2 regions of the Exiguobacterium sp. s125 genome follow, and region 2 is predicted to be linked to the other one. Evidence: riboswitches for the same ligand, from Rfam matches in the RefSeq annotation. Region 2 holds a riboswitch; the other holds the start of a gene.

What was found. A riboswitch is a leader RNA that binds a small molecule or an ion and turns the genes downstream of it on or off. The one in region 2 is predicted to bind S-adenosylmethionine.
Positions count from the first base shown of each region.
Region 1: another riboswitch for S-adenosylmethionine. It lies ahead of KNQ05_RS12090 (2,3-diketo-5-methylthiopentyl-1-phosphate enolase); the one in region 2 lies ahead of KNQ05_RS00505 (methionine ABC transporter ATP-binding protein).

Region 1 is NZ_JACSMI010000005.1:9,512-24,185, forward strand. It holds gene KNQ05_RS12055 (DUF58 domain-containing protein) at 1-413, opposite strand, end outside; gene KNQ05_RS12060 (AAA family ATPase) at 410-1,366, opposite strand; gene KNQ05_RS12065 (ABC transporter permease) at 1,737-2,762, opposite strand; gene KNQ05_RS12070 (sugar ABC transporter ATP-binding protein) at 2,762-4,279, opposite strand; gene KNQ05_RS12075 (sugar ABC transporter substrate-binding protein) at 4,276-5,355, opposite strand; gene mtnA (S-methyl-5-thioribose-1-phosphate isomerase) at 5,399-6,421, opposite strand; gene mtnK (S-methyl-5-thioribose kinase) at 6,418-7,587, opposite strand; SAM riboswitch class I at 7,664-7,766, opposite strand; SAM riboswitch class I at 7,971-8,072, shown strand; gene KNQ05_RS12090 (2,3-diketo-5-methylthiopentyl-1-phosphate enolase) at 8,153-9,343, shown strand; gene KNQ05_RS12095 (2-hydroxy-3-keto-5-methylthiopentenyl-1-phosphate phosphatase) at 9,340-9,999, shown strand; gene KNQ05_RS12100 (methylthioribulose 1-phosphate dehydratase) at 9,996-10,616, shown strand; gene KNQ05_RS12105 (1,2-dihydroxy-3-keto-5-methylthiopentene dioxygenase) at 10,632-11,171, shown strand; gene KNQ05_RS12110 (arsinothricin resistance N-acetyltransferase ArsN1 family A) at 11,361-11,861, shown strand; gene KNQ05_RS12115 (MBL fold metallo-hydrolase) at 11,935-12,690, shown strand; gene KNQ05_RS12120 (pentapeptide repeat-containing protein) at 12,782-13,429, opposite strand; gene KNQ05_RS15830 (Y-family DNA polymerase) at 13,639-14,674, shown strand, end outside.
Region 2 is NZ_JACSMI010000001.1:104,539-119,212, forward strand. It holds gene KNQ05_RS00480 (FN3 associated domain-containing protein) at 216-2,966, shown strand; gene KNQ05_RS00485 (hypothetical protein) at 2,982-3,338, opposite strand; gene KNQ05_RS00490 (CAP domain-containing protein) at 3,697-4,575, shown strand; gene KNQ05_RS00495 (MetQ/NlpA family ABC transporter substrate-binding protein) at 5,800-6,615, opposite strand; gene KNQ05_RS00500 (methionine ABC transporter permease) at 6,649-7,314, opposite strand; gene KNQ05_RS00505 (methionine ABC transporter ATP-binding protein) at 7,304-8,317, opposite strand; SAM riboswitch class I at 8,401-8,507, opposite strand; gene KNQ05_RS00510 (aminotransferase class I/II-fold pyridoxal phosphate-dependent enzyme) at 8,570-9,757, opposite strand; gene KNQ05_RS00515 (alpha-glucosidase) at 9,924-11,531, shown strand; gene KNQ05_RS00520 (MBL fold metallo-hydrolase) at 12,182-12,889, opposite strand; gene KNQ05_RS00525 (SMP-30/gluconolactonase/LRE family protein) at 12,997-13,800, opposite strand; gene KNQ05_RS00530 (metal-sensitive transcriptional regulator) at 14,041-14,304, opposite strand; gene KNQ05_RS00535 (RNA polymerase sigma factor) at 14,534-14,674, shown strand, end outside.

The sequences.
Region 1 (14,674 bases), on a different contig from region 2:
CCCGGAATCTGATACAGTCCACGACGAATCGATGGAATGACATATTCAATCTGTTCCGTCTTCCGGTAATGGGCACGTAACGAGCGCCGAATGTCTAAACGCTCCGCACTCAATGCTTCCGGTACTTCCTCTGTTACTTCGACGGTCCCGACAAGAAAAGGGTATTTTCGTCTAACTTGTAAAACGACAGGAATGTCCGTCCCGGCAATCAACATCTTATTCGAAACTTCTCGCGTCGCGACGGCTTTCGTCACGGGCCAGATTAAAAAAATCGTCCAGTAGACAGTCAAACCTGCCATGACGTAGAACAGTAACGAGGCTACATTTCCACCATCCACACGGGCGTAAATCCACAATGCCGTGACCATCAGGAGCAGGACGGCATAACGCCAGCCGATTTGCCACCGTTTCATAAAGACTCCACGTCGTGTTGAATCGGCACCGCAACTTCTTTTTTCACCTGTTCCAATACCCGTTCAGCCGACTGTCCGTGGTAGCGAGCATCTGCCGTCAAAATCAACCGGTGTGATAAGACGGGTGTCAACAGGTGTTTCACGTCATCGGGTAATACGAATTTCCGCCCTTCCATATAAGCCCAGGCTTGCGCGACTTTCATTAAAGCAATCGATGAACGCGGACTGGCTCCAAGGTAAAGCGAAGCATGCTCACGCGTGGCCTGGACGAGCTGAACGATATATTTTTTAACCGGTTGTGAAACGTGGACTTCCTTGACTTCTTCCTTCATCCGTAACAATTCGTCGCGCCCGATGACCGATTCGATCGTGTCGATTGGTTCATCGCGTTCGAATCGATTCAGCAACTTCATCTCTTGCTGAAAATCCGGATAGCCCATCTCGACTTTGACTAAAAAGCGATCGAGTTGTGCTTCCGGCAATGGATATGTCCCTTCATGCTCAATCGGATTTTGCGTCGCCATGACAAAGAAGGGATTCGGAAGCGTATGGATTTCTCCGTCCACCGTTACATTTGCTTCCGCCATCCCTTCCAGTAACGCCGATTGTGTTTTCGGAGAAGTTCGGTTGATTTCATCCGCGAGAACGATATTGCCCATCAATGGACCCGGACGATACTCAAATTGACTCGTTTTTTGGTTATACATCGAAACACCCGTTAAATCCGAGGGGAGTAAATCGGGTGTGAATTGAACACGCTTAAAAGTCAGGCCGATTGAGCGACTGAATGCGCGCACGAGCATCGTTTTCCCGACCCCCGGTACATCCTCAAGTAAGACATGTCCTCCGGCAAGTAGCGCTGCTAACGATTGTGTAATAACATCTTCCTTACCGACGATTACTTTTTCTACGTTGTCGATGATTGCTTGAATCTCTCTTGTGTATGTTCGCATTGTCAGGCCCCTTGCTCTTTAGTAGTTGAATTTTCTGACTCTTTCTATCTTCTCATACCCGTAGTCCCTTTGGAAAGGCATATGAGTCTCTCAATACGCACAAAAAAGGGGGCGCCGCAGAGCGACTCCCCCTTTGTGTTTCAGGAACGATTACATGCCGTAAACCGTTCTTGATTCGTGCAGAGTGCACGTAAAAAACGGGTACAATCCGTGTCTATAAACTTATTCCGTTCGTCAAGTCCGGTGATCCTCTTCTACTCGAAGCGACATGCGATCGTTCCCTCTACATTGATAATCATTCATGTGCATCACCATCCTTTCATATATTGAATATTACCGAATCTATTCGAAGTTAAACCTTGTTTTTTAATTATTTTTTTCGAAACCGGTAATACGTCGTTGCTAAAGCAAGTGCAAGGACAAGCCCCTTAATAATATTCAATGAGTAATACGGAACAGATAACATAACGAGCCCATTCTCAAGAATCCCGACTAAGCAGGCTCCGACTAATGTCCCGAGTGCGTTCGGTTTCCCTTGTCCGGCAAACGATGAACCGATGAAGGCAGCCGCGACTGCCGGCATCAAATAGCCGGATCCGGCATTAATCTGTGACGATCCAACCTGCGACGCAAGCAGGATTCCTCCGACTGCCGCGAGTAGTCCGGCAATCACATAGGCCAGTGCCCGGTAACGGTGCACCGGGATTCCCGTCAAGTGTGCCGCCTCCGGGTTTCCGCCGATGATGTATAAGAAGCGGCCGTGTCGTGTATGGTTCAAAAACAGATGCGTCACTGCTACGACGGCGAGCATGATTAGGATGATCCACGGTGCCTGACTGATTTTTAGGAAGGACTCCGGAATCATCCCGACTGTCGGTGTTCCGTCGAGACGGGGCATCCCGGCACTGATTGATCCGCCGCCGGTATACGTCATCGCCACCCCTTCAAAGATGAACATCGTCGCAAGCGTCGCAAACAAGTCGGGAATCTTGAATTTGACGATCAATAACACGTTGACCAGCGCGACGCTTAAGGCAATCAAAATCGCCAAGCCGATCGACAGACCAAGCGGAAGGCTGTACCAGACAAAAAATGAGACGACGAGCGAGCTGGCAAAGGTCGCGGTCGAACCGACCGATAAATCAAAACCGTTGACGGTCAGCGAAACGGTCAACCCGATTGCGATGATCGTCACAATCGAGATACTGCGCAAAATATTAATCAGGTTCGCGCCCTGTAAAAAGCTTGGTGCCGTCACGGCAAAAAAGACGATGAGTGCAAGGATTGCGAGGACGATCCCCCAGTCATTCAAAAAGCGTAACAACCGTTTACCGGATGCGTGTCGTTCCGTGTTTGGTTTTGATTCCGTCGTTGGTTCGTGAAGTACCTCGTTCATCAAGTCATCCCCCCTGTCGCATACAGCAGTAATTGGTCTTCCGTCGTCTCCGACGTATTCGTCTCGAACACGATTTTCCCGTCATACATGACATAAATCCGGTCCGTCACCGCCAGCAATTCATCGAATTCACTGGACGCATACAGAATCGCTTTTTGCTGTCCGGCCAGTTGATCGATCACGTCGAAGATTTCCCGTTTCGCCCCGACGTCGACACCTTTTGTCGGTTCGTCGAGCAGCAGGACCGCAGCATCGGCGAGGAGCCATTTGCCGATCGCGACCTTCTGCTGGTTCCCGCCGGATAAGCCTTCCACGCGTTGCGTTTCATCCGTTGATTTGATCGCCAATCGTTTGATGATAGCGTTGGCGGCAGTCCGTTCCGTTCCCGTCTTGACCCAACCGAACCGATTGACGAATTGTTTGAGACTTGCCGCGGTCATGTTTTGATAAATCGGATCCGTGACAAGGATGCCTTCTTTACGGCGTTCTTCCGGGACCAGACCAATCCCGTGTCTGACTGCCTCGTGCGGCGACCGGATAGTCGCCGGTTCGCCGGCTATCCGAATCTGTCCCGCCACAGTCGGAGTCACTCCGAAAATCGTCTTACAGAGCTCGGTTTTTCCCGCTCCGACAAGTCCGGCAATTCCAATCACTTCACCTGCATGAACCGTCAATGACAGCTGATTGAGTTCACCCGGGACCATCACTTGATTGAGCTCGAGCAACGCTTGCCCGACGGTTCGGGTTTGCCGGTCCGTCTGTTGCAAACGTCTTCCGAGCATCTGTTCAACGATTGTCTCTTTCGTTTGCCCGGCTAATGCTTGGCGGGCGACAAGTTTTCCGTCACGCATGACGGAAATCGATTCACAGATTTCAAATAATTCCTGAAGGCGGTGTGAGATGAAAATCACGCCCAATTGTTCGCGTGTCGCGAGTTCCCTGATGATGCGAAACAAACGTTCCGTCTCCCGTTGACTGAGCGGCGCCGTCGGTTCATCCAGGATTAAAAAACGGCTGTCTTGAACGAGTGCCCGGGCAATCAAGACCAACTGTTTGTCGGCAAGGCGCAGTTCACTGACCCGTTGCCGGACATCAATCGAAGACTGGAGTTTCCCGAGCGCCTCCCGTGCAATCTGTTCCAACCGGCGTTGCCGGATGACCCCTTTGAGCTGTCCGTTCGTCAACAAATCGAGGCAAATGTTTTCCGCGACCGTCAAGTATGAAATCAATGCCGTATCGACTTCTTGGTAGACGATTTCAATTCCCGCCCGTTTCGCGGCACGCGGCGAATCGATCGTCAACGGCACACCTTCAAACGAAATCGTCCCGTCATACGCCGCATGCGCTCCCGCCAATACTTTCATCAGCGTCGACTTACCGGCGCCGTTCGCTCCGACGAGCGCATGAATTTCCCCGCGGCGGACGGAAAAGTCAACAGCATCAAGCGCTTTGACACCGGGGAATTCAATTGAAATCCCACGCATCTCGAGCCGGTTCGTCGCGTCCAGATGCGTCATTTCGCAGCATTCGCTTTCCGCAGTTTTTCCATCCACGGTTCATTGAATTTCTCAGATGTGCTCCAGCCCTTGATGATTGTATCGAGATTGTACATCGTCGTATCGGCTTTGAGCGCCTTTTGCTCGACTAATTTAGCGTCCAGATCAAAGCTGCCCGGTGTTTTTTCGCCGGCCAGTTTTTTCGCGAGCAGGCGCATGTCCGTCTGTCCGATCAAATGCGGATCAACGGCACTCGTCGACACCCAGTTGCTACCATTCTCACGCATCAGGTTGATGTCCTGATTCGAGACATCGATTGAAATCAACGGGATTTCCTGACGTTTGTTGTCTTTTAAGGATTTATAGGCGCCTTTTGCGACTTCATCCCACGCTCCCCAGACGGCATCGATGCTTCCTTTCGGATATTTCGCGAGAATCGCGTTCATCTTCGTCGCGATATCGCCCTGGACATCCTGGAAATTCGTCGGTCCGACCGTTTCAAGCGTCTTGATTTTGCCGTCCGCTTCATACGTCTTATAGATTTCCTGACGGCGGTCAAGCGGTGCAAACCCCGGACCGAACCACAATTTGATGACCCGGACCGGCTTGTCGTCTTTCACTTTCGTCACTTCATCGAGTGAAAGTTCTGCCAGTTTGTGATCATCCTGGAACGTCTCCGTGATGCCTGTTAACGTCTGGTCCTTTTTCTTCGTCACCGTATCAAACGTCACGACCTGAATCCCTTTGTCGATCGCCGGTTTAATCATGTCGTAGGCATAATCTTCTTTTCCGTGCGAGATGATCAGTCCGTCATAATCCTGCTGAACGGCTTGCGCCACCAGTTCCTTGAACTTGACGTCATTGCCTTCGGAAATGAACGTGTTGACCTTAAACCCAAGCGCCTCCCCTTCCGAACGGGCACCGTCTAAAAATTGTTTCGTATGATCATCGGACGCCAGATTGCGGATGACGGCAATCTTGATGTCGCCTTGGACACTTTCCGGCACACCGCTGATTTTTTTCGTCGGTGTCGCTTCACTATTGGCGCAAGCAGCCAGCAAGACCGCCGGTGCGAGTAAGAATGCTAATTTTTTCATCTCGATCTCTCCTGTCTGTTTAGATGACCTGTTGTCCAATCGCCTATTCGATCGTTTCCACGCTCGGCCGTTCAATGACGCCGAGTTCCGTGATGATCGCCGTGATGAGCTCGTGCGGTGTCACGTCAAACGCCGGATTAAAGACCTTTGTTCCGGCTGGTGCCGTTACTTTCCCCGCCAGTTGTGTCACTTCACTAGCATCGCGTTCTTCAATTTCAATCTCGTCACCTGATAAACTCGTCACATCAAACGTCGACAGCGGTGCCGCGACATAAAATGGAATCCCGAAGGCACGTGCGAGTAACGCCAGCTGGAACGTCCCGATTTTATTGGCCGTATCCCCGTTACGGGTGATCCGGTCCGCGCCGACGATGATGGCGGTGATCTGCTTTTCCTTGATCGTATGCGCGACCATATTGTCCGTGATCAAGGTGACGTCAATCCCTGCCCGTTGCAGCTCCCATGTCGTCAAGCGCGCCCCCTGCAACAAAGGCCGGGTTTCCGACGCATAGACGGATAACGGGATGCCTTGTTCCTTCGCAAGATAAAACGGGGCCAGTGCCGTCCCGTACGCCGCTGTCGCAATCGATCCGGCGTTACAAATCGTCAACACCCGGTCTCCCGCTTGAAACAGCTCCAACGCATGCACACCGATTTGCCGTGACGTCTTGGCATCGGCTTCATAAAGGGCAATTACTTTTTGTTCCAGACGTTTCGGCAGTTCCTCGAGCGTTGTGCTCGAAAGGATAAGCTGATTGAGCGCATCGAGTACGTTCCGCAAATTGACGGCGGTCGGCCGGGTCGCCAGTAACTCCGCCGATACCGTCAACAGTTTTTGTTTGACCTCGTCAAGCGATCCCGTCGTCCGGAACGCTTCCTGCACGAGGACGAATCCACCGAACAGACTGATTGCCGGCGCTCCACGGACACGAAGTTGTTTAATCGCCTCAACCGCTTGCGCCAAATCATGAATGACTTCGTACCGTTCTTCTTGCGGGAGACGGGTCTGATCAAGGATCTTTAAGCACGCCCGCTCATAGATGACACTACGGATAAACTCGCTCATCGGCTCAATTCCTCCGTCACGTCAAAATTCCGGAGATCGGTAAACGTCTTACATTCGCCGCGCCGTTTAATCAATGCCGTCCCGAGGCGTAACGCATGACGTTTCCGTTCAAGGCGCGTCGCAGCATCCGGAATTTGTTCCAAATCAGCGACCGGTGCCAAACCAATCGTCCGCCGGATCAGTTCACAACCGGCGAAACCGAGCGCGTCTTGGAGAATTGTACTGAGGACATCATCGACAAGCCCGGGTACCGTCCGGAAAGGTTCGACGGCTTCCCGTTCCCACAGTGCCGTGAACGTCGAAGCAAACGTCAGCCAGAACGTATCGATATCCTTCACCCGCTTCTCCCGCAACTCAGCATAGTTCGGATACGCCGCAAAGCAGAGGTGGGCAATGAACTGACCGACATCAAACCCGAACGGTCCGTAAAAAGCGAACTCCGGATCGATGATTTTCGTTTCGCCCGCCGAAGCAAAAATGCTTCCTGTATGTAAGTCTCCGTGTAATAAGGCCTCCCCTTTCGTGATGAACAACGTTTCGAGCTTCGCCACTTCCCGCTTCAGTTTTTCGTCCTGCCAGAGCTGCTGTACGTCTGTTTCCAATCCGCTCTCGATATTGTTTGTTTCCGCGTCGCAGAACGGATCCGTAAAGATTAACTTTTCCGTAATGTCGCATAAATCCGGGTTGTAATAGTCACGTGCGACCTGTTTTTTTCCGACCGGACCGAGCGCAAAATCTGACGTGAAAAATAACGTCCGTGCCAAGTATGAACCGACATGCTCAGCAAGGAGCGGGTAGGTTTCGCCTGCGAGCAATCCCGTCCGAACGATTTGCAGGTGCGACAAGTCCTCCATCACTGTATACGCTTCTTCATGACTCGCATGAAAGACCCGTGGAACGAATGGCGTCGCGTATTTTGCGAATTCCTTCAGTGCCAACTGTTCGATCCAGGCCCGCTCGAGTGACAAGGGCCAGCTTTCCCCGACGACTTTTGCATAAGGTAATGCCTGCTTCAAGATCAAACGTTCTTTCCCTGCCTGAATCCGAAAGACTAAGTTCAAGTTCCCGTCGCCGATTTCTTCTGCCGTCGCTTCTTCCTGTCCGATGAGTCCGAGTTCCCGGACACGTTTAATGGCGTCCTGTTCTGTAAATGCTTGATATGCCATCTTGCTTCCCCCTTCATTTCTACACAAAAAAACGCCGCTTTTCGTCATAGAAAAGAGGCGCGGGGTATCATCCGTCCTCTTATCTCTCAGACGAATGTCTGTTGGATGTAGCACCGTGCCGGATGGTCGGTTGCTGCGGCGTCTTCGGGCCAATTCCCTCTGCCAACTCACGATAAGAGTCATATGTGGTTGTTGTGTTCGATGTTGATTCGAATATTACGCCCGTCTTAAATCATCTGTCAATTCCAATTTTTAGTGAAAAACCATTTAAAAGACCGCCATCTATAGAAGCTGATTTCAAAAAAAATAAATTTTCAAAAAATTATTTGACATCACGTCCATCTCATGTAAAAATTGCAATTAGATTTCACAATTTCATCCAATTCTTATCAAGAGCAGACGGAGGGACGAGCCCTATGATGTCGCAGCAACCGACCAGTTGGCACGGTGCTAATTCTTGCAGCTAACACGCTGACAGATAAGAGTCCACGCGCAATTTTTCATGGTCTCTTGTCATTGACGAGGGACCATTTTTGTATTTTTTAACAAGGGAGAGACGACGATCATGGTGTACATTACCGCAACTTACCAACTCGGCGTGACCGATCAGTTACCAAAACGGGCAGAGCAAATCGCCCTCGGTCTGACGGTCGGCTCATGGACCGATTTGAATCACTTGGAACAACAACAGCTTGAATCCTTTAAAGGACAAGTCGTCCATACGGAAGAACACGACGGTAAAGGGTATGTCACGATCCGTTATCCGGAACACAACGTCTCACGGGACTTTTCGGCGATTTTGACGACCGTCTTCGGCAAGCTGTCACTCGACGGTCAAATCAAACTGACGGATCTTCAGCTTCCCGCTTCGTTCACACTGGATTTCCCCGGTGCTAAATTCGGCATTGAGGGCGTCCGCCAATTGATCCAAGTCCATGACCGCCCCCTGTTGATGAGCATCTTCAAAGGCGTCATCGGACGGGATCTCGTTTTTTTACGGGAACAACTGGAAGCCCAGCTCGCCGGCGGGATTGATCTCGTCAAGGATGACGAAATCTTATACGACAATCCGCTGACACCGGCACTCGACCGGGCGCGGATTGGACGGGAAGTCCTCGATGCACACTATGAACGGACCGGTAAACGGGCCCTTTATGCGATTACATTGAGTGGTCCGGTCTTCCGCTTGAAAGAGCAGGCGAAACGACTGGTCGAAGCCGGAGCGACAGCCCTCCTGCTCAACACGTTTACATACGGGCTTGATGTCTTGCGGGAACTGGCAGCCGATCCGGAAATCCCGGTCCCGATCTTTAATCATCCGGCGTTGAGCGGTGCCTTGATCGCCAGTCCCGAGTACGGGATTGCCGCCCCGGTCCTGCTCGGAACGTTGCCGCGGATTGCCGGTGCCGACTTGACACTGTTCCCGTCGCCGTATGGGAATGTCGCCCTCGCCAAAGACTTGGCCCGCGGGATTGCCGTTGAAGCGACCCGAATCGGTGAGACCAAAACAATTCTCCCGGTCCCGTCCGCCGGAATCCACCCGGGTCTCGTCGCCCAGCTTGTTCGTGATTTCGGCGTCGATTCCGTCATCAATGCCGGAGGCGGTGTCCACGGTCATCCGCAAGGTGCTGCGGCCGGAGTCATCGCTTTCCGCCAGGCACTGGGCGCAGCACTGGCCGGCGAATCACTGACAAGTGCCGCCCACCGGCACGAGGAATTACGTGTCGCTCTCGATGCTTGGGGGATCACGAAATGACGATCCGGATTTTATGTGACTTTGACGGAACAGTAACGGAGCACGATAATATCATCGCCTTGATGCAGGAGTTCGCTCCGCCGGAAAAATTTGAACCGTTAAAACAAGGTGTGCTCGACCGGTCGCTCTCGATTCAGTCCGGCGTCGGACAGATGTTTCAGCTGCTTCCGTCCAGTCAAAAACAGGACTACATTGATTTCTTGATGACACGGGCGGTCATTCGTCCCGGCTTCGACACCTTACTCGCTTTTGCCAAATCAAACGAGATTGATTTTTCCATCGTCAGCGGCGGGATCGACTTTTTTGTCCAGCCGATTCTTGCGGATGTACTGACGGACGAAGCGATTTATTGCAACGGCAGTGACTTCAGCCAGGAGACGGTTCGAATCGAATGGCCGCATGCCTGCGACGCGACCTGTACAAATCAATGCGGCTGTTGCAAAACCTCGATCGCCCGGAAGCTGAAGCAGAACGGTGACACGATCATCGCGATCGGCGACTCCGTAACAGATTTTGAACTGGCTAAGCAGGCGGATCACGTTTATGCACGGGATTATCTGATCACGCTATGTGAACAGCACGGCATCCCGTATACGCCGTTTGAAAACTTTCATGACATATTGAATCATCTGCAGACAAAGGTGGTGTACACATGACCTTCTTAAAACGATATGAAGAATTACGTGCCGTCAAACAGGAACTTGCAGCACGCGACTGGTTCCCCGGCACAAGCGGCAATCTCGCCATCCGGACAGCCGATCAACCGACTGAATTTCTCGTGACGGCAAGCGGGAAGGACAAACGGCAGGATACACCGGACGACTTCGTCCATGTCGACGCATCCGGTCAACTGATCGGCGAACAGACGGGTCGTCCCTCTGCCGAAACGTTGCTCCACGTCGAGGTCTTCAACCGAACGACTGCCGGGTGTTCCCTTCACGTCCATACGATTGACAATAATGTCATTTCGGAACTGTACGGCGACCAAGGCGAGATTCGGTTTGCCGGTCAGGAAATCATCAAGGCACTCGGCCGTTGGGAAGAAGATGCGGAAGTCCGTGTGCCGATTATCCCGAACCATGCCGACATTCCGACGCTTGCCGCTGCCTTTGCAGCACATGTACATGCCGAGAGCGGCGCCGTCCTGATTCGCAATCACGGCATCACCGTCTGGGCACCGACTGCCTTTGAAGCGAAAAAACAGTTGGAAGCATTCGAGTTTTTGTTCAGTTACACCTTAAAACTACAAACGTGCCGACAGGCGATTCATTAAAAGGAGGAATTTACAATGGCAACAGTACTTTTCCAACAGACAAACGAACGGTATACGGATCAAAATGAGGTCTCTTCATTCCTTGCCTCACGCGGCGTCTTATATGAACAATGGGACGTCTCGAAGTTACCGGGCGACCTCGTCGAGAACTTTACATTAACGGATGACGACAAACAGACGATTTTAACGACATTCGCGGACGAGATTAAAGATGTTTCGGAACGTCGCGGTTACCAGACGGCTGACATCATCGCACTGTCGGATACGACACCGAATCTCGATGAATTACTCGTCAACTTCCAAAAAGAACACCATCATACCGATGACGAGGTCCGCTTCATCGTCAGCGGCCATGGCGTGTTTGCGATTAAAGACGAGGAGGTCGGCTATTACAACATCGAGCTCAATCCCGGTGATTTGATTTCCGTTCCCGTCAACACGCGCCACTACTTCACGCTCCAGGAAGACCGGAAAGTGGTGGCGATCCGAATCTTCGTCACGACGGACGGCTGGGTGCCGATTTACGAGCGGAACGCCCTGTCTTCAGCAAACTAATTCAGTCCGGTCTGCCCCAAGTCTTTTAGCAATAGAGGACCTGGGCTTTTTTTTGTACGGAAACGTCGTCTGACAAACATGTTTGAGGAAAGCGCGTGTACGGGAGCATTTCCTATTCTAGAAACATGCCGTTTGTTTCATCCATCTCCGATATAATGAAGAAAAGGACACAAAAAGGAGCTGACGTGTATGATGATTCGTCTCGTTCAAGAAACCGACTTACCGGACGTGCTCGCCATATATAATGAAGGAATCGAAGACCGGATCGCGACGCTCGAGACGGATACGAAAGATCTCGCCTTCATGCAGCAATGGTTCAGTGAACGCTCCGAGCGACATGCTGGTTACGTTGCCTATGAAGGGTCAAAGATTCTTGGCTTCATTTCGCTCGATGCCTACAATCCGCGTCCCGTCTATCAGTCCGTCGGCGAACTGTCCGTCTACATCACACGGACCCACCGCGGACAAGGAATCGGAAAACGACTACTCGACATCATCGAAGAACATGCAATCATTCACGGCATGCATAAGCTGATTCTCTTTACGTTCCCCTTCAACCGGATCGGACAAAAACTCTACATCAAAGCCGGATTCCGAATCGTCGGTACCTTTAAAGAACAAGGAATGTTAAACGGGTATTACGTCGATGTCCTGGCCATGGAAAAAATTCTCCCTAAACCGGACCAATGATGTTTTGGATTAAAGGTTCGGCAAGTCGGGAATATGAGACGAGGAAGATTCGTACAAGAAAGGAAGATTGCCTGTGAACATCCAGCAAATTCGAAATGCGACACTCGTCTTGACCTATGCCAACCAAGTTTTTTTAATTGATCCTTTTCTCGGTGAAAAGGGTTCGCTTCCTCCGTTCGACCATACACCGAACACCCACCGCAACCCCCTTGTCGACTTACCAGTCGATGTCTCGACCTTACTCGACCCGGATGCCGTCTTCGTGACACATCTTCACGCCGATCATTTCGATGAGGCCGCAAAACAATTGTTACCGAAGACGGTTCCGCTCTATGCCCAAAACGCGACGGACGCCTCTGTCATTAAAGAAGCCGGTTTCACCGACGTTCAGCCGTTCGACCAGGGTGTGACACTCCGTGATGTCAAAGTTTTCCGCACGAACGGTCAACACGGTGTCGGCGAAATCGGACAACGGATGGGACACGTATCCGGTCTCGTCTTTACACATCCCGATGAGCCGACGCTCTATATCGCCGGTGATACGATTTGGTGTGACGACGTCGATTCTGCGATTGATACCTATGCACCGGATGTCATCGTCGTCAATAGTGGTGCCGCCCAGTTCCAGACCGGTGAACCGATCACGATGTCGGAACGTGATTTATTAGCGGTCCACGCGGCAGCGGCTGAAGCGACGATCATCGTCTCGCATCTCGAAGCTGTCAATCACTGCCTGCTCCGCCGCGATATGATCGCTGACTTTTTAGCAGCAAATCATCTCTCCGCTCACTTTTTGATTCCGGACGACGGCGAGACGCTCTCCTTTTAAGTCTCTCCTTCGAGAGTCGTATGAATACAAAAAAACCGGACGTTTTCCGTTTCCCTAAAAGGAAGAGGAACAGCGTCCGGTTTTTTCATGTTCATTCTTGCGGAATGACAAGACCGAGTAATCGGGCAAATGCGATTGCTTGTCCTTCCGTCACGATCGCCCCTGTCAAAAAGCGTGGATCAATCGTAATCCCCGAGACGTCCGCTTGTCGCAAATCGAGTCCTTTTAACGGAGTTTCAACCCACTGGCTTTCCATCAATTCAACATCCTCAAAACGTAAATCGATGAGTTTCCCTTCGAAGAATTGTGTCTCCCGCATCGCCGTCTGCTCGAACGTTACTTGTCGGAGCGATGTCCGAATCACTTGTAAGTAATTCGCCTGGCATGCTTTTACCGTGACATGATCAAGCGTCGTTTCTTCTAATTGAACCCCCGTCAGGCGACAGTCCTGAAACAGAACGCGATGAAAACGACTGTCACGGAACTGACAACCCGTCAAATCACACTGCTCAAATCGGACATTTTCAAATGACGCGCGATCAAACACGAGACCCGCAAATGAGACATTCCGAAAACAGACTTGATTGGCATCGATCCGCTCCGTCAGCTCGATGGGTAACGTTTCTTTTTCATACAGCATTTGATACAAGTACGGATCATCGATTTCGATTTCTGCAAATGTTTCGACTGCTAAATTATTCGGGACATCCGGTAGATGGATCATCGGTTTTTTCTTCATTCTCTCCCAACCCTTCTTCTTCTCAGTCCTTAGTGTACCAAACCTGTTACCTAAATATGACTCAAGAGGATGATTTCTAAAGTCATGCTGCGCTCTAAAAAGTGATGACATGTACACTCTTTTTCAATTTTTGATTTGAGACACTTTGAGACCGTGCTAGAATCAACATAAATAAAATAAGAACAAACGTTCTAAAAGGAGTGATTTTCGTGTCTTCTGATGCGGACTTTCCAAACCAACGTATTTTTTGCGTGGATAGTGTCTCTTTTTATGCCAGTTGCGAGTGCCATTACCGAAATCTACCACCATTAACAACAAAATTAGCCGTCGTTTCCGATTTAAAACGGAGCGGCTCCGTCATTTTAGCGGCGAGCCCTGCTTTGAAGACGCTTGGTATCAAAACGGCAAGTCGTCTCTACCAGATTGAACAACTCCCGTACAAGGAACGAAAGCAGATTCACCTCGTCGAACCACGCATGTTATGCTACATGAAAACGTCGATTCGTGTCCTCGATGTGCTCCATCAATTCGGACCACCGGAAGCAATCCGGGTATACTCGATTGACGAAAGTTTCATCGACATGACGGGAACGGAGCACCTCTTCGGTACGGATTTTGAAGCTGCTAACCAATTACAGTCAGCCATCCTGGAACAAACCGGTATTCACGTCCGAATCGGGATTGGTCCTAATAACGTCATCGCGAAACTTGCCCTTGATTTACTCGGGAAAAAACAGGGCATTGCGCGTTGTGGTTATGCTGATGTCCCCCGTCTCTTACATGACTTTCCCGTTCGCAAGATGTGGGGGATCGGTCATCAAATGGAGCACCATCTGAATCAATTAGGCATCGAGACGATCGGCGATTTGGCGGCCGCACCATTAGAAACACTACACGAACGTTTTGGTGTCATCGGTGCCGAACTTTGGCATCATGCATGGGGCATCGATCAATCTCCGACGACGATTGATCCGACCGCTTTATTTCGTCCGGCATCATCCCGACAGAAGACGGTTGGTCATGGCGTGACACTAATGCGTGATTATTACGAATACGACCAGATTCGGCTGGTCTTAAGTGAGCTCGCAAGCGATGTCGCAGCCCGCGTCCGCTTTTCCAATCAACTTGGATGGACGGTTCACTTAGGTGTCCGTTACTCGAGACATATCGTCCGGGCAGGGTTTTCAAAGCAACTCCGTCTCCCTTATCCGACTTCAGACGAACGGATTATCCTGCGGCATATCC
Region 2 (14,674 bases):
GCCCTTTTTTAACTTGCTAACGGTGGGAAGACATCTATTGATGAGAGTGACTCCAAAAGATAATTATAATAAAAGCGAACGATAAAAATTTGTAAGCGATACCATTATTATCATTTACGAAGGATAACATCTTTTTTTACGAAAAATATACACTTTTCCAAATTATTTCTGATATTATAAAGAAGTGTCAGAAAATTAAATAGGGGGTCAACATCATGAAATACGGAAGTACGTTTGGTAAGTGGGCATTGGTCGGAGCATTAACAGCAGGTATTCTTCCGCAGGCAGGCATCATCGTAGGGGCAGAGGGCGAAGGCGTCATCCTGTCAGAGTACATAGAAGGATCGAGCAATAACAAAGCGATCGAGATTTACAATGGTTCGGGACAAATCATCAATCTCGCTGACTACACACTCGTACAGTATACGAATGGTGGACCGTCTGAATCAAAAATCACGCTTTCCGGAACGATTGACCCGGGGAAAACATTCGTCATTGCAAACTCAAGTGCAAATGCTGACATTAAAGCAAAAGCACAACAAACGACAGGATCACTGAACTTCAACGGTAACGATCCCGTTGCCCTGAAAAAAGGAGATGTCGTCCTCGACATCATCGGACCAATCGGATCAAGTGCGGATTTCGCGAAAGATACGACGCTCGTCCGTAACACGAACGTGACGACCGGTTCAAAAACATATGAACCGTCACAATGGACAAGCTTCCCGGTCGATACATTAACAGATTTAGGATCACATAAAGCAGAAGCAGGCGATATTCTCGTTGCACCAACGGCTGACCCGGTCGGCGAAGTTGAGCGTGGTGATAAAGTAACGCTTACAGGGGAAGGGACGATTCACTATACAGTCGATGGATCAACACCGACAGTTGAAAGTCCGGTTTACTCAGAGCCGATCACAATTAATGAGGAACTGACGATTCAAGCAGTCGTCGTCAAGAATGGTAAAACGTCAGCCGTTTCAACGTTCAAATATTACATCGCACCACCCCTCACGAAAATCAGCAGTATCCAAGGAATTGCACATTTGTCTCCATACGCCGATCAACTCGTCCGGACGACAGGTGTCGTCACGTATATCGTGGATGCAAACAACTTCTACATGCAGGATCCGAATCCGGATAATAACAGTAAGACATCTGAAGGTATCTTAGTGTATTCGAAAAACCACGGAGCGGCAGTCGGACAAAAGGTCGCGACAACTGGATATGTGAAAGAATGGCTATTAGGTGGATATAGTGATAAAGCGGAGACAGACTTGCCTGTAACAGAGCTCAGTGCTGTCAACCTCGTTAAAGGAGCACTTAACGAAGGATTACCTGCAAGCATCGTCCTCGGTGGGGACGGCGTCTTGATTCCGACGGATGTCGTCGATAACGATGCGTTCGCGAACTTTGATCCGGAAGAAGATGCAATCGACCTGTATGAAAGTGTCGAAGGGATGCGTGTTGCACTTCCGAATGCCATCGTCACAGGTCCACAAGCAAACCGGACGATTCCGGTCCGGACGCAAACAGCAGACAAAGTCTACACGAAACGCGGTACACCAATCTTGACGGCAGACAACGTCAACCCGGAACGTCTCTTCGTCGAGATGGGCAGTTCGTCATACCGTGCGAAATCAGGTGACCGTTTTGAAGGAACGATTGAAGGCGTCATGAGCTACAACTACTCTGCTTATAAAGTCTTGTCAAAAGCAGCTGATCTTCCGAAACTCGTCACGAGTGAAATTGATCGTCAACCGACGAACATCGAAACAGGAGAGTCACGTTTGACGGTCGCATCGTATAACGTCGAAAACTTTGCTTCGACAGCAGACGCCGGGAAAGTTGATCGTGTCTCGGAAGGGATTGCGACGTTCCTCAAAACACCAGACATCGTCGGTTTGACAGAAATGCAAGATAACGATGGTGCAGTTGATAGCGGAACAGTCGATGCATCCAAATCATTTGAAACATTGATTGCAGCAATTGAAGCGAAAACTGGCGTTAAGTATGCGTATACAGACATCGCACCAGAAGATAAAAAAGATGGCGGACAGCCAGGCGGAAACATCCGTGTCGGCTTCTTGTATAATCCGGAGCGCGTCTCACTTGCACCAGGTAAAAAAGGAACGGCAACAGAAGCGGTTTCGGTCGAAAACGGCAAGTTGACGAGTAACCCGGGACGGATTCAACCGCTCGACCCGAACTTCGCAAGTTCACGGAAGCCACTCGTCGGGGAATTCCTCTTCAAAGGGGAGTCGTACCATGTCATCGTCAACCACTTTAACTCTAAAGGTGGCGACGGAGCAGACTTCGGTAAAAATCAACCGGTCGTACGTAAGAGCGAAGTACAGCGTCATGCGATTGCGACAATCGTCCAAGATTTCGTCAATGAACTCGAAACAGAAGTCAAAGACTCGAATGTCGTTGTTCTTGGTGACTTGAATGACTTCCAGTTCTCGAAAACACTCGATATTCTCAAAGGGAAAAATCTTTGGAACACGGTCGATGATCTTCCGAAATCAGAACGTTACTCGTACGTCTATAATGGTAACGCACAAGTACTCGATCACATCTTAATCTCGAAGAACTTAAAACGCTATACTTCATCTGATATTGTCAACATCAACTCGGATTACATGGAAGCAGACGGAAGCGCGAGCGACCACGATCCGGCAATCATTTCGATTCAAGGTGCGGAGAGTGCGATTCCTGTCAAAGGAAAAGCTGAAATCGGAAAATGGCGCGCTGTTCAAAAAGGAAAACACATCGTCATCGAACGAAAAATTGCAAAGCGTTGGTTGAAAGTGAGTGAAACACATGGTCAGCAACAAGGTGAATTACTCGAACTTCGTGTTTCGAAAGGCTTGCCGTATATTCTTGTGAAGACGAAAAAAGATGGACAGAACTGGCTTGAGCTTTCAAAACGCTACAAATTAACGACTTCTGATAAATTTCAATAAATAAAAAAAGCGGACTTAGCGGTCCGCTTTTTTGTGTGTTCGGATAAAAAGAGATAGGAAGGAAAGGCTACTGATTGAAAAGGTGAAGAGCAGGGCAGTTTCAAGAGGAAGGATCCGAAACATGTACATGAAGTGGATGATGATTAAGGTAATAATCGTGGCGAGACCGACGATAAAGTTCTTCCGTAATAAGTTTCCGACACCGGGGACGAGCAGTTCGAATCCGAAACGTTGGCTATAGTGAACTTCGTCATGTGCGTTCGCGAGACTAAAGGAGACCGTCAACACAACGAGAATCATCCAACCTGAAAACAAGTACTGCTGAATCGCGAGAAACGTAATCGATTCATAAATAAAATAGAGAAGAATCATGGCATACTCCTTTTGATGGATATTATATGGACAAACACGTATTTTTTTCCTTACGATTCCTAATATTAGCTAGGTGATGAAAGAACGGCAATAAGATTTGCAAAGAATGAAAATAAAAGAATGTTCACACATTTCAACAAGAGGGGAAAATAGTTCATTTTCTGTACGATAATGAAATGAGAATGGCTTCGGACTAAGTTGTCAGACCTTTAAAGGCGATGTTACTAAAATGTGTCTGTGTTGTGAACAAGTCGAATGAATCATGTGATTTTCTTAGAATGGATACTCTGACTGTTCGAACGGTTCAATTTCTTTTAAAATAAGGGTAATGCAAGAAAGAAGGAGGCGGACCAGCAGGATGAAAAAAGTATTAGTCCTCGGGGTAATAGCATTTGCTTTCTTTGGTTGCGAAAGCGTTCCAATCGAACAAGCGGAGGCGGAGTACCCGAAAAGTGGGGGAAAGCTGATTGATGCATATACAAGTGAGTACCCGGGATACAAGTGGGAAGTCAGACGGACAGCGACAGAGGAGTTTGTCGCACTGACGAAAGACGGGAAAGATTACGGGAAGTATCGTTTCCGGGACGGCGTGACGACGCAAGGCGCGACGTTAAATAAAGATACGGAAGCGACGCTTGCGAAAAAAGGCTGGAAGGTCGTCAAGTCCTATCGAAAGGGAAATACGAACTACATGCTGAACCTTGATCACGCAGCCGTCTATGAAAAGAACGATAACTACGTGACGTATTTCTTTGATCAATATGATAAAAATCGCGTCAAAGCAACACTGGCGATTCCGAAGGACGTCGAAGCGAAAAAAGAAGGGTTCTACGGTGCTGCTTCAAAAGCATTGCGGACGACGGATGAGAAATTGATGTTACGCCTGATGAACTGGGAACGTGCCGAGTACAAGAAACCTGCATTGTCGCCGTATACAGCATTAAAACCGGTCACGCGCGGACACAGTGAAAACATGGCGGAGAATAACTTTTTCTCGCATACGGATCCTGAAGGCCGTGACCCGTTCGCCCGGATGAAGGCAGAAGGCATTCGCTTCTCGATGGCGGGTGAAAACTTATCGATGGGGTATCCAAATGTCTTCGCTGCTCACTGGGGATTGATGAACTCAAAAGGGCATCGTGAGAACATCATGCAAAGCGGCTTCAAACAAGCGGATGTTGGAGTGGCGTTTAGAAAAGATGCACCGTACTTTACGATTAACTTTAGAACACCGTGAAAATAGCACGAACTAAAGTAAAGCCTAGGTTCTCGTCAATGGGAACCTAGGCTTTTTGGTTTGTCTTGAGTCCCGGGAAACGTGATATCTTACGAATCAAAAAACGTAGGTGGTTGATATAAGTGGTACGAAAGATTCTTACTTCCCGTGCTTTCCTCGGGCGAGGCGCAAGCCGTTGCCTCTTTCCATTACAGGTCAAGATGCAGGGTCTCGCCTTCCTCTGACAGCGCAAGCGAGCCTTGCGCTTTTTCCCGTAGGAGTCACGATGAAGTGAATCTTTTTAGCTTTTCTATATAGAAGGAAATACTAGAAAGTCTGTGATGCGTCGCGTTTCCTGACACGAATCGCTTTCGAGCGAAAGAGCAAGCAAGCGCAACCCTGCAGTGAAACGAAGCGGCGCGAAGGCTTGCCGCTCGGAGACGATTTGGGAAGGATAGGCGACGCATTCTACGAATCAGAAAATATGTGGTGTCAGTCGGTGGAAATGAATGCTAAGAGGCGAAAAGATTCATGCTTCTCGTGCTTTCCTCGGGCGAGGCGTAAGCCGTTGCCCCTTTCCCTTACAGGTCAAGGTGCAGGGTCTCGCCTGCCTCTGACAGCGCAAGCGAGCTTTGCGCTTTTTCCCGTAGGAGTCACGATGAAGTGAATCTTTTTTAGCTTTTCTATATAGAAGGAAATACTAGAAAGCCTGTGATGCGTCGCGTTTCCTGACACGAATCTCTTTCGAGCGAAAGAGCAAGCAAGCGCGACCCTGCAGTGAAACGAAGCGGCGTGAAGGCTTGCCGCTCGGAGACGATTTGGGAAGGATGGGCGACGCATTCTACGAATCAGAAAATATGTGGTGTCAGTCGGTGGAAATGAATGTTAAGAGGCGAAAAGATTCCTGCTTCCCGTGCTTTCCTCGGGCGAGGCGCAAGCCGTTGCCTCTTTCCATTACAGGTCAAGATGCAGGGTCTCGCCTGCCTCTGACAGCGCAAGCGAGCCTTGCGCTTTTTCCCGTAGGAGTCACGTGGAAGCAAATCTTTTTAGGCTTTCTAATGGAAGAAGACCTGAGAAAGGCTGCGATTCGGGAAGAGGGGAGCGACGAGTAACAGAGATACTATCGAAAAAACGGACGGCCCACCCCTGTTATTGAAAGGAGGTGGAGCCGTCCGGTTTTTTATGGCGTTTATTCTTTTGAGAAGTGGCGAGAATAAGGTCTTTCCGTAAAAGTGACACTTCTGCTCAATTCGCCCAGTCTGGTTTGCTGAATCCTTTGAATGATTTTTCGATCACTTCATTAAAATCATCCGATTTGACGACAGCGGTTAAGTCTTTGGCCAGTTGTTTGTCTTCGTCACTTGTCTTAACAGCGACTAAGTTGCGGTACTGCTCGTTCATCGTCTCGAGTGCGAGTGCATCGAGTAAGTCGAACTTCGCAGCAAGTGCGAAATTTCCGGGAACGGCTGAAATATCGACACTTTCGACAGCGCGTGGGAGCTGAGCGGCTTCAAGCGGTTTGATGACGAGTTTCTTTGGATTTTTGATGATGTCCTTTTCTGAGACGGTCAGTGGATCGGTATCTGCTTTTAGTTCAATCCAACCTTGATCCGCTAACAGGTTCAAAGCACGTGCCTGGTTCGTCGGGTCATTGGGTGTTGCGACTTCAGCGCCTTCTTTGACATCGTCCAACGTTTTATAGGACTTGCTGTATAATCCCATCGGTGCGGTTGGGACAGTGATCAGCCCTGTGAGATCGAGATTTTTTTCTTTCGCAAAGGTTTTTAAATAAATCGAGTGCTGGAACAGATTGGCATCGATATCACCGCTCCCGAGGGCAAGGTTCGGTTGAATGTAATCACTGAATTCGACGATTTCGACGTTGTAGCCTTTCTTTTCGAGTCCCGGTTGAATCGCTTCTTTGACCATATCGCTATACGGACCACTCGTCGCCCCGATTTTGATGGACTTCGTTTCTTCATTTGCACTGCTGTCACCGCATCCGGCTAAGATGCTTGCTCCTAATAATCCTGTTGCTAAAAAGGCATAGCGTTTTTTCATCGTAATCTCTCCCTTGCGTTCTCTATTTGTAAGTTATCGTTTATCGGCGACACGTGCGAACCGGTTGCCGAGTGCCTGAATGACTTGAATGATGACGACAAGCACGACGATCGTCATGATCATGACGACGTTATCGTACCGGTAATAACCGAACCGGATCGCGAGGTCACCAATTCCGCCGCCACCGACGATCCCTGCCATCGCTGAGAATCCAATCAGACTGATCAAGGTCAACGTCAAGCCTTGAATGATTCCGGGCAATGCTTCCGGAAGGAGAACACTGATAATGATGCGAAGCGGTTTCGCCCCGCACGCTTCTGCTGCTTCAATCAAGCCGGGTGGAATCTCACGGAGTGAGGTTTCGACGAGTCGGGCGAGAAACGGAATCGCGGCGACGCTCAAGCTGACCGAGGCGGCGGCGGGACCGATCGTCGTCTTCGTGATGAGTTGCGTCAATGGAATCAAAGCAACGAGTAGGATGATGAATGGTAACGAGCGGACGATGTTGATGGCGAAGTCCAACGTCGTTCGAATGAAAACGTTTTGGAAAAAGAGTCCGCGGTCGGTGATGAATAATAAAATCCCGAGTGGAATTCCGATGATGATGGCAAAGGCGAGTGAAATGCCGACCATAAAGGCCGTCTCTCCGAGTGCTTTCGTTAAGTCGGGAAGCATTGTCGTAAACCGGTCAAGCGACATCTTGAATCACCTCGATTGCGTGCAACTGTCCCTCGAGCCAGGTTAAGGCACGATTCACGTGCAGTGTCGGTCCCGTCAAACTGACGATTAAGACGCCAAACGCGACGTCCTGAATGTAGTCGACCTTCCCATGCAGGATGCTGACTGCGATATCGAATTGTTTGATGGCTTCAGATAAGGTACTCTCACCTGTTTTTTCACCCGTGAACTGAAGTCGAATGACTTTGCCGGGTGTCGTCCGTAAAATCCGTTCCGGCAATTCGATTTGGAGTGCCGTATCGACGTAATGTTTTGTGACCGGATGTTCGGCTTGACTAAATATGGCGTAAGTCGAAGCGACTTCGACGACTTCACCGTGCGCCATGACGGCAACGCGGTGACAAATTTGTTTGACGACATCGATTTCGTGGGTGATGAGGATGATCGTCAAACCGAGCCGGGCGTTCAAATCTTTCAGTAAATCGAGAATCTGGAGCGTCGTCACCGGATCGAGCGCTGATGTCGCTTCGTCACAGAGTAAGATGTTTGGATTGTTGGCGAGCGCTCGTGCGATGCCGACGCGTTGTTTTTGTCCACCACTGAGTTGGCTCGGATAGTTCGTCTCGAATCCTTCGAGTCCGACGAGTGCCGTTAATTCTTGAATCCGTTTCGGGAACTCACGCCGTTTGACACCGGCAGCCTTTAAGGCGAACGCGATATTGTCGGCAACGGTGCGGGACTGAATCAGTTGAAAGTGTTGAAAGATCATACCGACCCGGAGACGGAGTTTGCGGAGAGACGTTTTGGAGACACGTGATAGATTGGCTCCGTCTACTATGACCGTACCGCTCGTCGGTGTCTCGAGTCCGTTAATCAACCGTAAGAGTGTACTTTTTCCGGCGCCGGATTCACCGATGATGCCGAAAATTTCCCCTTGTTCAATCGTTAAGTTGACATCGTTTAATGCAAAAATCGGTGTACGGTCACGGACAAATTGTTTTGTGATGTGTGCGAACTCAATCATAATGTTTCCCTCCCGATACAAAAAAATCGCTTTTTTCCAGTTAGAGAGCAACCAGAAAAAAGCGACGAAGTGTAGAATTTCGTAACTTATCTCTCAGAACAAAAGAAGTTCTGTAGGATGTGGCACCGTTCCATTACTGGTGGTTGCCGGACGTCGTTGGGCCTAATCCCTCGGTCGCTCTCGATAAGTAGCTATGCTGTTGGGATTTACTTTAACGGAAATGATTCCCATCTGTCAAACGTTTTTTCAGAATTATTCGGCAACGGCGGTTTGGAAGAGCTGAAGGGTCCCGATTCGTTTGACAGCCTCGACGAGTCGGTCGACATCGGCAATCAGACTGATCCGGACGTAACCTTCACCGTATGTACCAAAGAAATGACCCGGTGTCACGGCGACGTGCGCTTCGTCGAGCAGGTGATCGGTGAAGCTTTGTGACGTGAAGCCGGACGGAACAGGGAGCCAGACGAAGAACGAACCACCCGGAACCGGTCCGTCCCAGCCGATTTCGTTTAATGCACCGAACAACGCATCGCGTCGCGTCTCATACAAGGCGCTCAGTTCACGGACACATGTCTGGTCGCTTGAAAGCGCGACCGTCGCTGCATGCTGGATCGGTGTGAAGGCACTGACGTAAAGGTGTTCCTGGTATGTTTCGATGCTCGCGATGACAGACGGATTACCGATTGCAAAGGCAATCCGGAAGCCGGACATGTTAAACCGTTTAGAGAGCGAAAATAACTCAATCCCGACATTCTTAGCGCCTTCCGTCTGGAGGAAACTCCGCGTCGGACCATCGAAACTGATCCCGCCGTACGCTAAGTCGTGAACCACACAAATGTCATGTGCATCAGCGAAAGCGACCGTCTGTTCAAAAGCCGCTGCCGTCGCTGTCGCACCGGTCGGATTACTCGGATAGTTGAGGAACAACATCCGGGCCCGTTCGACGTCGAGCGAATCGAGGAGGTCATAGTCAGGCAAAAAGCTATTTTCAGCGAGAAGCGGAAGCGTGATCGGATACGCACCGGCAAGTGCTGCGCCCGACAAGTAATCCGGGTAACCGGGATCTGGGACGATGACCCCTTCACCGGGATTGACGATCGTCTGCGGAAGGGCGACGATGCCGGCCTTGCTTCCGAGTAAAATCGCGACTTCTGTCGCCGGATCAACCGACACGCCAAATTCTGATTCATAAAAATTAGCGACGGCCTGTTTTAAGAAATCATGTCCGCGAAACGGGGGGTACTGGAGATTACTTGCATCATCGATGGCTTGTTTTAAAGCATCGAGAATATGTACGGGTGTCGTTTGGTCCGGCGTTCCTTGACCAAGCGTGATGACGTCGTGTCCTGCGGCTTTGACGGAACCGATCCGTTGGGCAAGTTCTGCGAAGACGGGATTGGGCAAGCGATCGATGGCGATCGATGGGGCGAAATGTTTCATCTCTGTTCCTCCTTCAGGTATTGTCGTCAAGAATAGCGAATTTTCAGTCAAAATGAAAGAGGTTTTTTAAAATTCCTTAAAAATTAGAAGAACATTCCAATTTCAGACGATGTTCTTGATACACTAGACAAGTAATCGATCGACTACTAGACGGGAGATGGAAAAGATGAATCGGACCTGGTGGAAAGAAGCCGTCGTTTATCAAGTGTACTGGCGGAGTTTTAACGACTCGAATGGAGACGGGATGGGGGACTTGCGGGGCGTGATCGAAAAGCTCGACTACATCGCCTCACTCGGGGTGGATGTCATTTGGCTTAACCCCTGTTATACATCACCTGATATCGACAACGGTTACGACATCGCTGACTATTACGGCATCATGGAGAAAGCCGGCACGATGGCAGATTTGGACCAGATGATTGAATCGGCGCATGCGCGCGGCTTAAAAATCATTCTCGATCTTGTCGTCAATCATACAAGTCATCAACATCACTGGTTTGAGGAGTCGCGCCGTGATCAAACGAATGATAAGTCAGATTGGTACATTTGGCATGACGGGGAAAAAGGAACACCACCAAACAATTGGCGGTCGTATTTTGCGCCGAGTCCCTGGACGTGGGATGAAGGACGGCAACAGTACTATTTTCATTCGTTTGCCTCAGAACAACCTGATTTGAACTGGGAACAGCCTGCCGTCCGTCAAGCTGTCTACGCGATGATGCGATGGTGGATCGACCGAGGCATCGATGGTTTCCGGATGGATGTCATTAACTTGATTAAAAAACGAGCGGCGTTTGACGATGTGGAGGATCCGTTTGACTTGTCCTACTTAGGCAATCAACCGGGAGTCCATGAATTTTTACAGGAGATGCATCAGGAAGTTCTTGCGGGGAAAAAATTGTTTACGGTCGGGGAGATTCCGTTTGTCGGTCCCGATGACGGGCTGTTATATGTTAGTGAAGAACGTCAGGAGTTACAGACGTTGTTTCATTTCGAAGTCGCCGATGACATGGAAGAAATGGACCTGTTGCGGTATAAACAGATTCAAAAACGGTGGTATGATGCGCTGTACCCGAAAGGCGTCACTTCACAATTTTTGAATAATCACGATCATACAAGACAAGTCACGCGCTTCGGTAGCGAGTGCTATCGTGTCGAGAGCGCCAAGTTACTCGGCTTGATGCTACACACGTTACCGGGTATCCCGTATGTCTATCAAGGAGAAGAAATCGGGATGACGGGTATTCGTTTCTCGGATGCTTCTCTGTACCAAGACGTCGCCTTCCGTAATCGTTACGAGGAGCGCGTCGCAGCGGGAGAGCCGAGCGGCACTGTCTTGTCATCGATGCAGCTACGGGCGCGGGATAATTCGCGGACACCGATGCAATGGGATGATAGCCGGGCAGGCGGATTTACGACAGGGACACCATGGATGACGGTCAATCCGAACTATAAAACAATCAACGTGCAGGCAGCTGAACAGGATCCGCAATCGGTTCTCGCGTTTTACCGGGAGTTGATTCAATTACGAAAAGAACATCCTGTCATGGTATATGGCGTGTATCGTGATTTGGCGATTCAGGATCCTTATCTTTACGTATATGAACGGGAATTCGAAGGGGTGACGTGGCGAATCGTCTTGAACGTCCACGATGAACAGGTCGAAACGACATTCGCCTTACCGAATGAACAGTTACTTCTCTCGAACTATGAAGAGAGTGCAAGTAAGATCTTGCAGCCCTATGAGGCACGTCTGTACCAAACGAGTCGGTGAAATAGTGAAGGGTCTCATCTTAGAAAAAATACAAGAAAGTGACACGCTAGAAAAAGTGCCGTGGTTTTGAGGAACATTCTGATCGAGGGTCATGACAAGAGTTAGGTCCCGCTGATTTCGAACGGGCTGATGAAAAAAGAAGGAGCTGACTCAAGAGTCGCTCCAACATCAATCAGAGTGACAGACGGTTTTGTCATCCTCACCGCGAATCGCGCTACCTTTTCCCACAGGGGTCGAGGATGAACGTTCCCGTCCTCCATTAAGTAAATGGCCGATGACCCACTTTTGACGGGATCATCGGCCATATCTATACAAATGTTTATTGTTTCAGATAGTTGAGTGTTTGACTGAGATACGTATGGAAAAGTCCTGATTCCTTTTAATCGAGAGTGGTTCCCGCTTTTGAGTCAGACCCTTTGAGCGTGTAGAAAAACGTGTGCGAGAAGTGAATACGCTATGTCTAGATGCGATCAGTTCCTCGTCTCGTCTTCAAAGCGACAGGGGCGCGAACGATTGCTTTTTTCGGTTTAATGCGATTCAAGACGGATTGCGCTCTAAATCGGCTGCATGAATTGTCTATACTTACGCTTTTACCTCCCGCACTTCCTGCTTTTTAAGCAATGTAAAGGGTTCGGTAGATTGTTGTGGGATCAGCGTTTTAACAATTGTTCAAACCGATCGACAGCTTCACGCATTTCATAGCTCGGTGCGAGAACGAGAGGACCATGTCCAGTCGCAAGGATGTCGGGCGTCAGTTCCGTCAATTGATGGGCGGACTTCAAGGCGACGTCTTTATCCCAAGTCGCGAGAGCAGGGAACGGGAACTGCCAGCGCGTATCGCCGGAAACAGCGATTCCGCCTTGTGTTTGGAAGGCATCTCCGGCAATCAACGTCCGACTGCCTTCATGCCATAAGGAAATCGAGCCCGGGGTGTGCCCGGGAGACGTAATGACGTTCAGGCTTCCGACTTGTTGGCCGCTTTCAAGCAGACGGTCTGGTCGTGTCTTGATGTTTTTCGGGATGCCCCCTTTTAAAGGTGTCGACTCTCCTTCACGAAGTGATTCATCACCGCTAAGAAGCGCTGCGTCGCGGTAACTGATTGCCACTTCGGCGAGTGGGAAGGCATTCGCTAAGAAGTCGAGTGAACCGACATGATCAGCGTGGGCATGCGTCAAGATGATGGAACGTAACGGTTTGTGATGGGACTTGATGACGCGATGGATTGCTTTGGCGTTCAGTGAAATCCCGGTATCAATCAAGGTCAGGCTGTCGGCTTCTTCAAAAAGGTAGCAGTTGACCGGGAAAAAAGAGGGTGTCGTCTGTAATTGATGGAGTCGTTCAATCGTTGAGATTCGCATAGCGTTTCACTCCCTCGTTAAAATAATCATCGATACTTTAGTATCACCTGTTTTAGTACAGGCGTCTACAAAAAAACTCCTCGACTGGACCGAGGAGTAAATAAAAATTAATACGTGACTTCGAAGACGGCACCAGCATGCGCAGAGTCGTCTCCATCTGCCGCTGTCGTGACGAGCAGACGATCTTCATAAGCGATTGGGCACGTCGGATTTGCAACCGGGAAATCGATGTGTGCGAGCTTCTCGCCCGTTTCAAGATTCCAACGTGTAATGCAAGAACCGGCGTAATGCGCGATGAAAACATGTCCATCCCGGTCTTTCGTCATGCCGTCCGGAAAACCATCTTCTTCTTCTAAATCGATTGCTACGCGACGATTCGTCAAGGGTTGATCGGGTGCATAGTCAAAGGCGTAGACTTTTTTAGTCGGTGTGTCGATATGGTACAGAGTCGTTCCATCCTCTGACCAGACGAGACCATTTGAATTCGTGAGTCCATCATGCAAAACATCGATTGAGCCATCGTGACGCAAACGGTAGAGACTGGCCGTTTCCCCGTCCTCTTCATTGATGCTACCGGCTACATACTGTCCAGATGGATCGAGTTTACCGTCGTTCATCCGGTCCGAGTCGGGCATCGTCAACTTCGTTTCGAGTGAGAGATGACCTTCTTTCAGATCGAATGTTCCGAAACCATGTTCTGAAGTCACCCGGAGAAAATCAGGGGCATCAGTTAAAGCGATTGAAGTGATCGCGCTCGGTACCTGGAACGGCTTCAAGGCCTCAGTCGTCAAATCATATGAAAAGAACAGTTTGTTTGGAATGTCAACGAAATAAAAGCGTTTCGTTTTGGCGTCATAGACAGGCGATTCGCCTGTTTTACATGCTACATCAATAAAAAGTGAGACTGTCATATATGTTCCTCCTACGTATGGTCTTGCTTGAATCAATCAAGTAAAGACAAATTACCACTGCTATCTTAATGAAGAGAGCGATATGAGTCGTTTGTGTCGTGATCTAAAATGAATCATAGTATCCACAGTAAATGTACCTGTTTTACTTTAATCTAAAACGTCCGCTCGAAAATTCAATCGATTCTATTAAAAAAAGGTCTTCAGCTCGGAAGTTTACCGAAATGAAGACCATCCTTTAAATTAACGGCTTTTGACAAGAAGACTGACAGCTTCCTTAACTAAGTCTTCTGTTTGTCCCTCACCACTGGCTTCAGCCTCTTTGACACATTCAATCAAGTTTGAGCTAACGACGACACCAATCGTCCGGTCCATTGCTGACCGTGCAGCGGATAACTGAGTGATGACGTCACGACAATCTTGACCTTCTTCCATCATCCGTAAAATACCGCGCAGTTGTCCTTCAATCCGACTGACCCGATTTTTCATCTTTTGATCGTAATCCATTCATTTTCCTCCATTCTAAGGTGCAACACGTATTCTCGATACCTTCATGCTATGCCCATCATGGTATTTCTGTCAATTCAATCGATTTTTCAGCTATATTTTTTGATAGAACAGGGAATATGGATGTGATGGAGAAAAATAATCAAAATAACGAAAGAAAACTAAAACGATTTTGCGTCAGCTTGCGTATACTATATGATAAGGCTGACTAATCACAAGGGGGAGAAGGATGCATACTCAATCCGATGAATCGCTTTATCATCAGATGCGTGGAGGAGATGAACAGGCTCTTGAAACGTTATATGATAAATACGAGAGGCTGTTGTTTTCATTCGCACATCGCTTTACGAACAACGATCGATTATCTGAA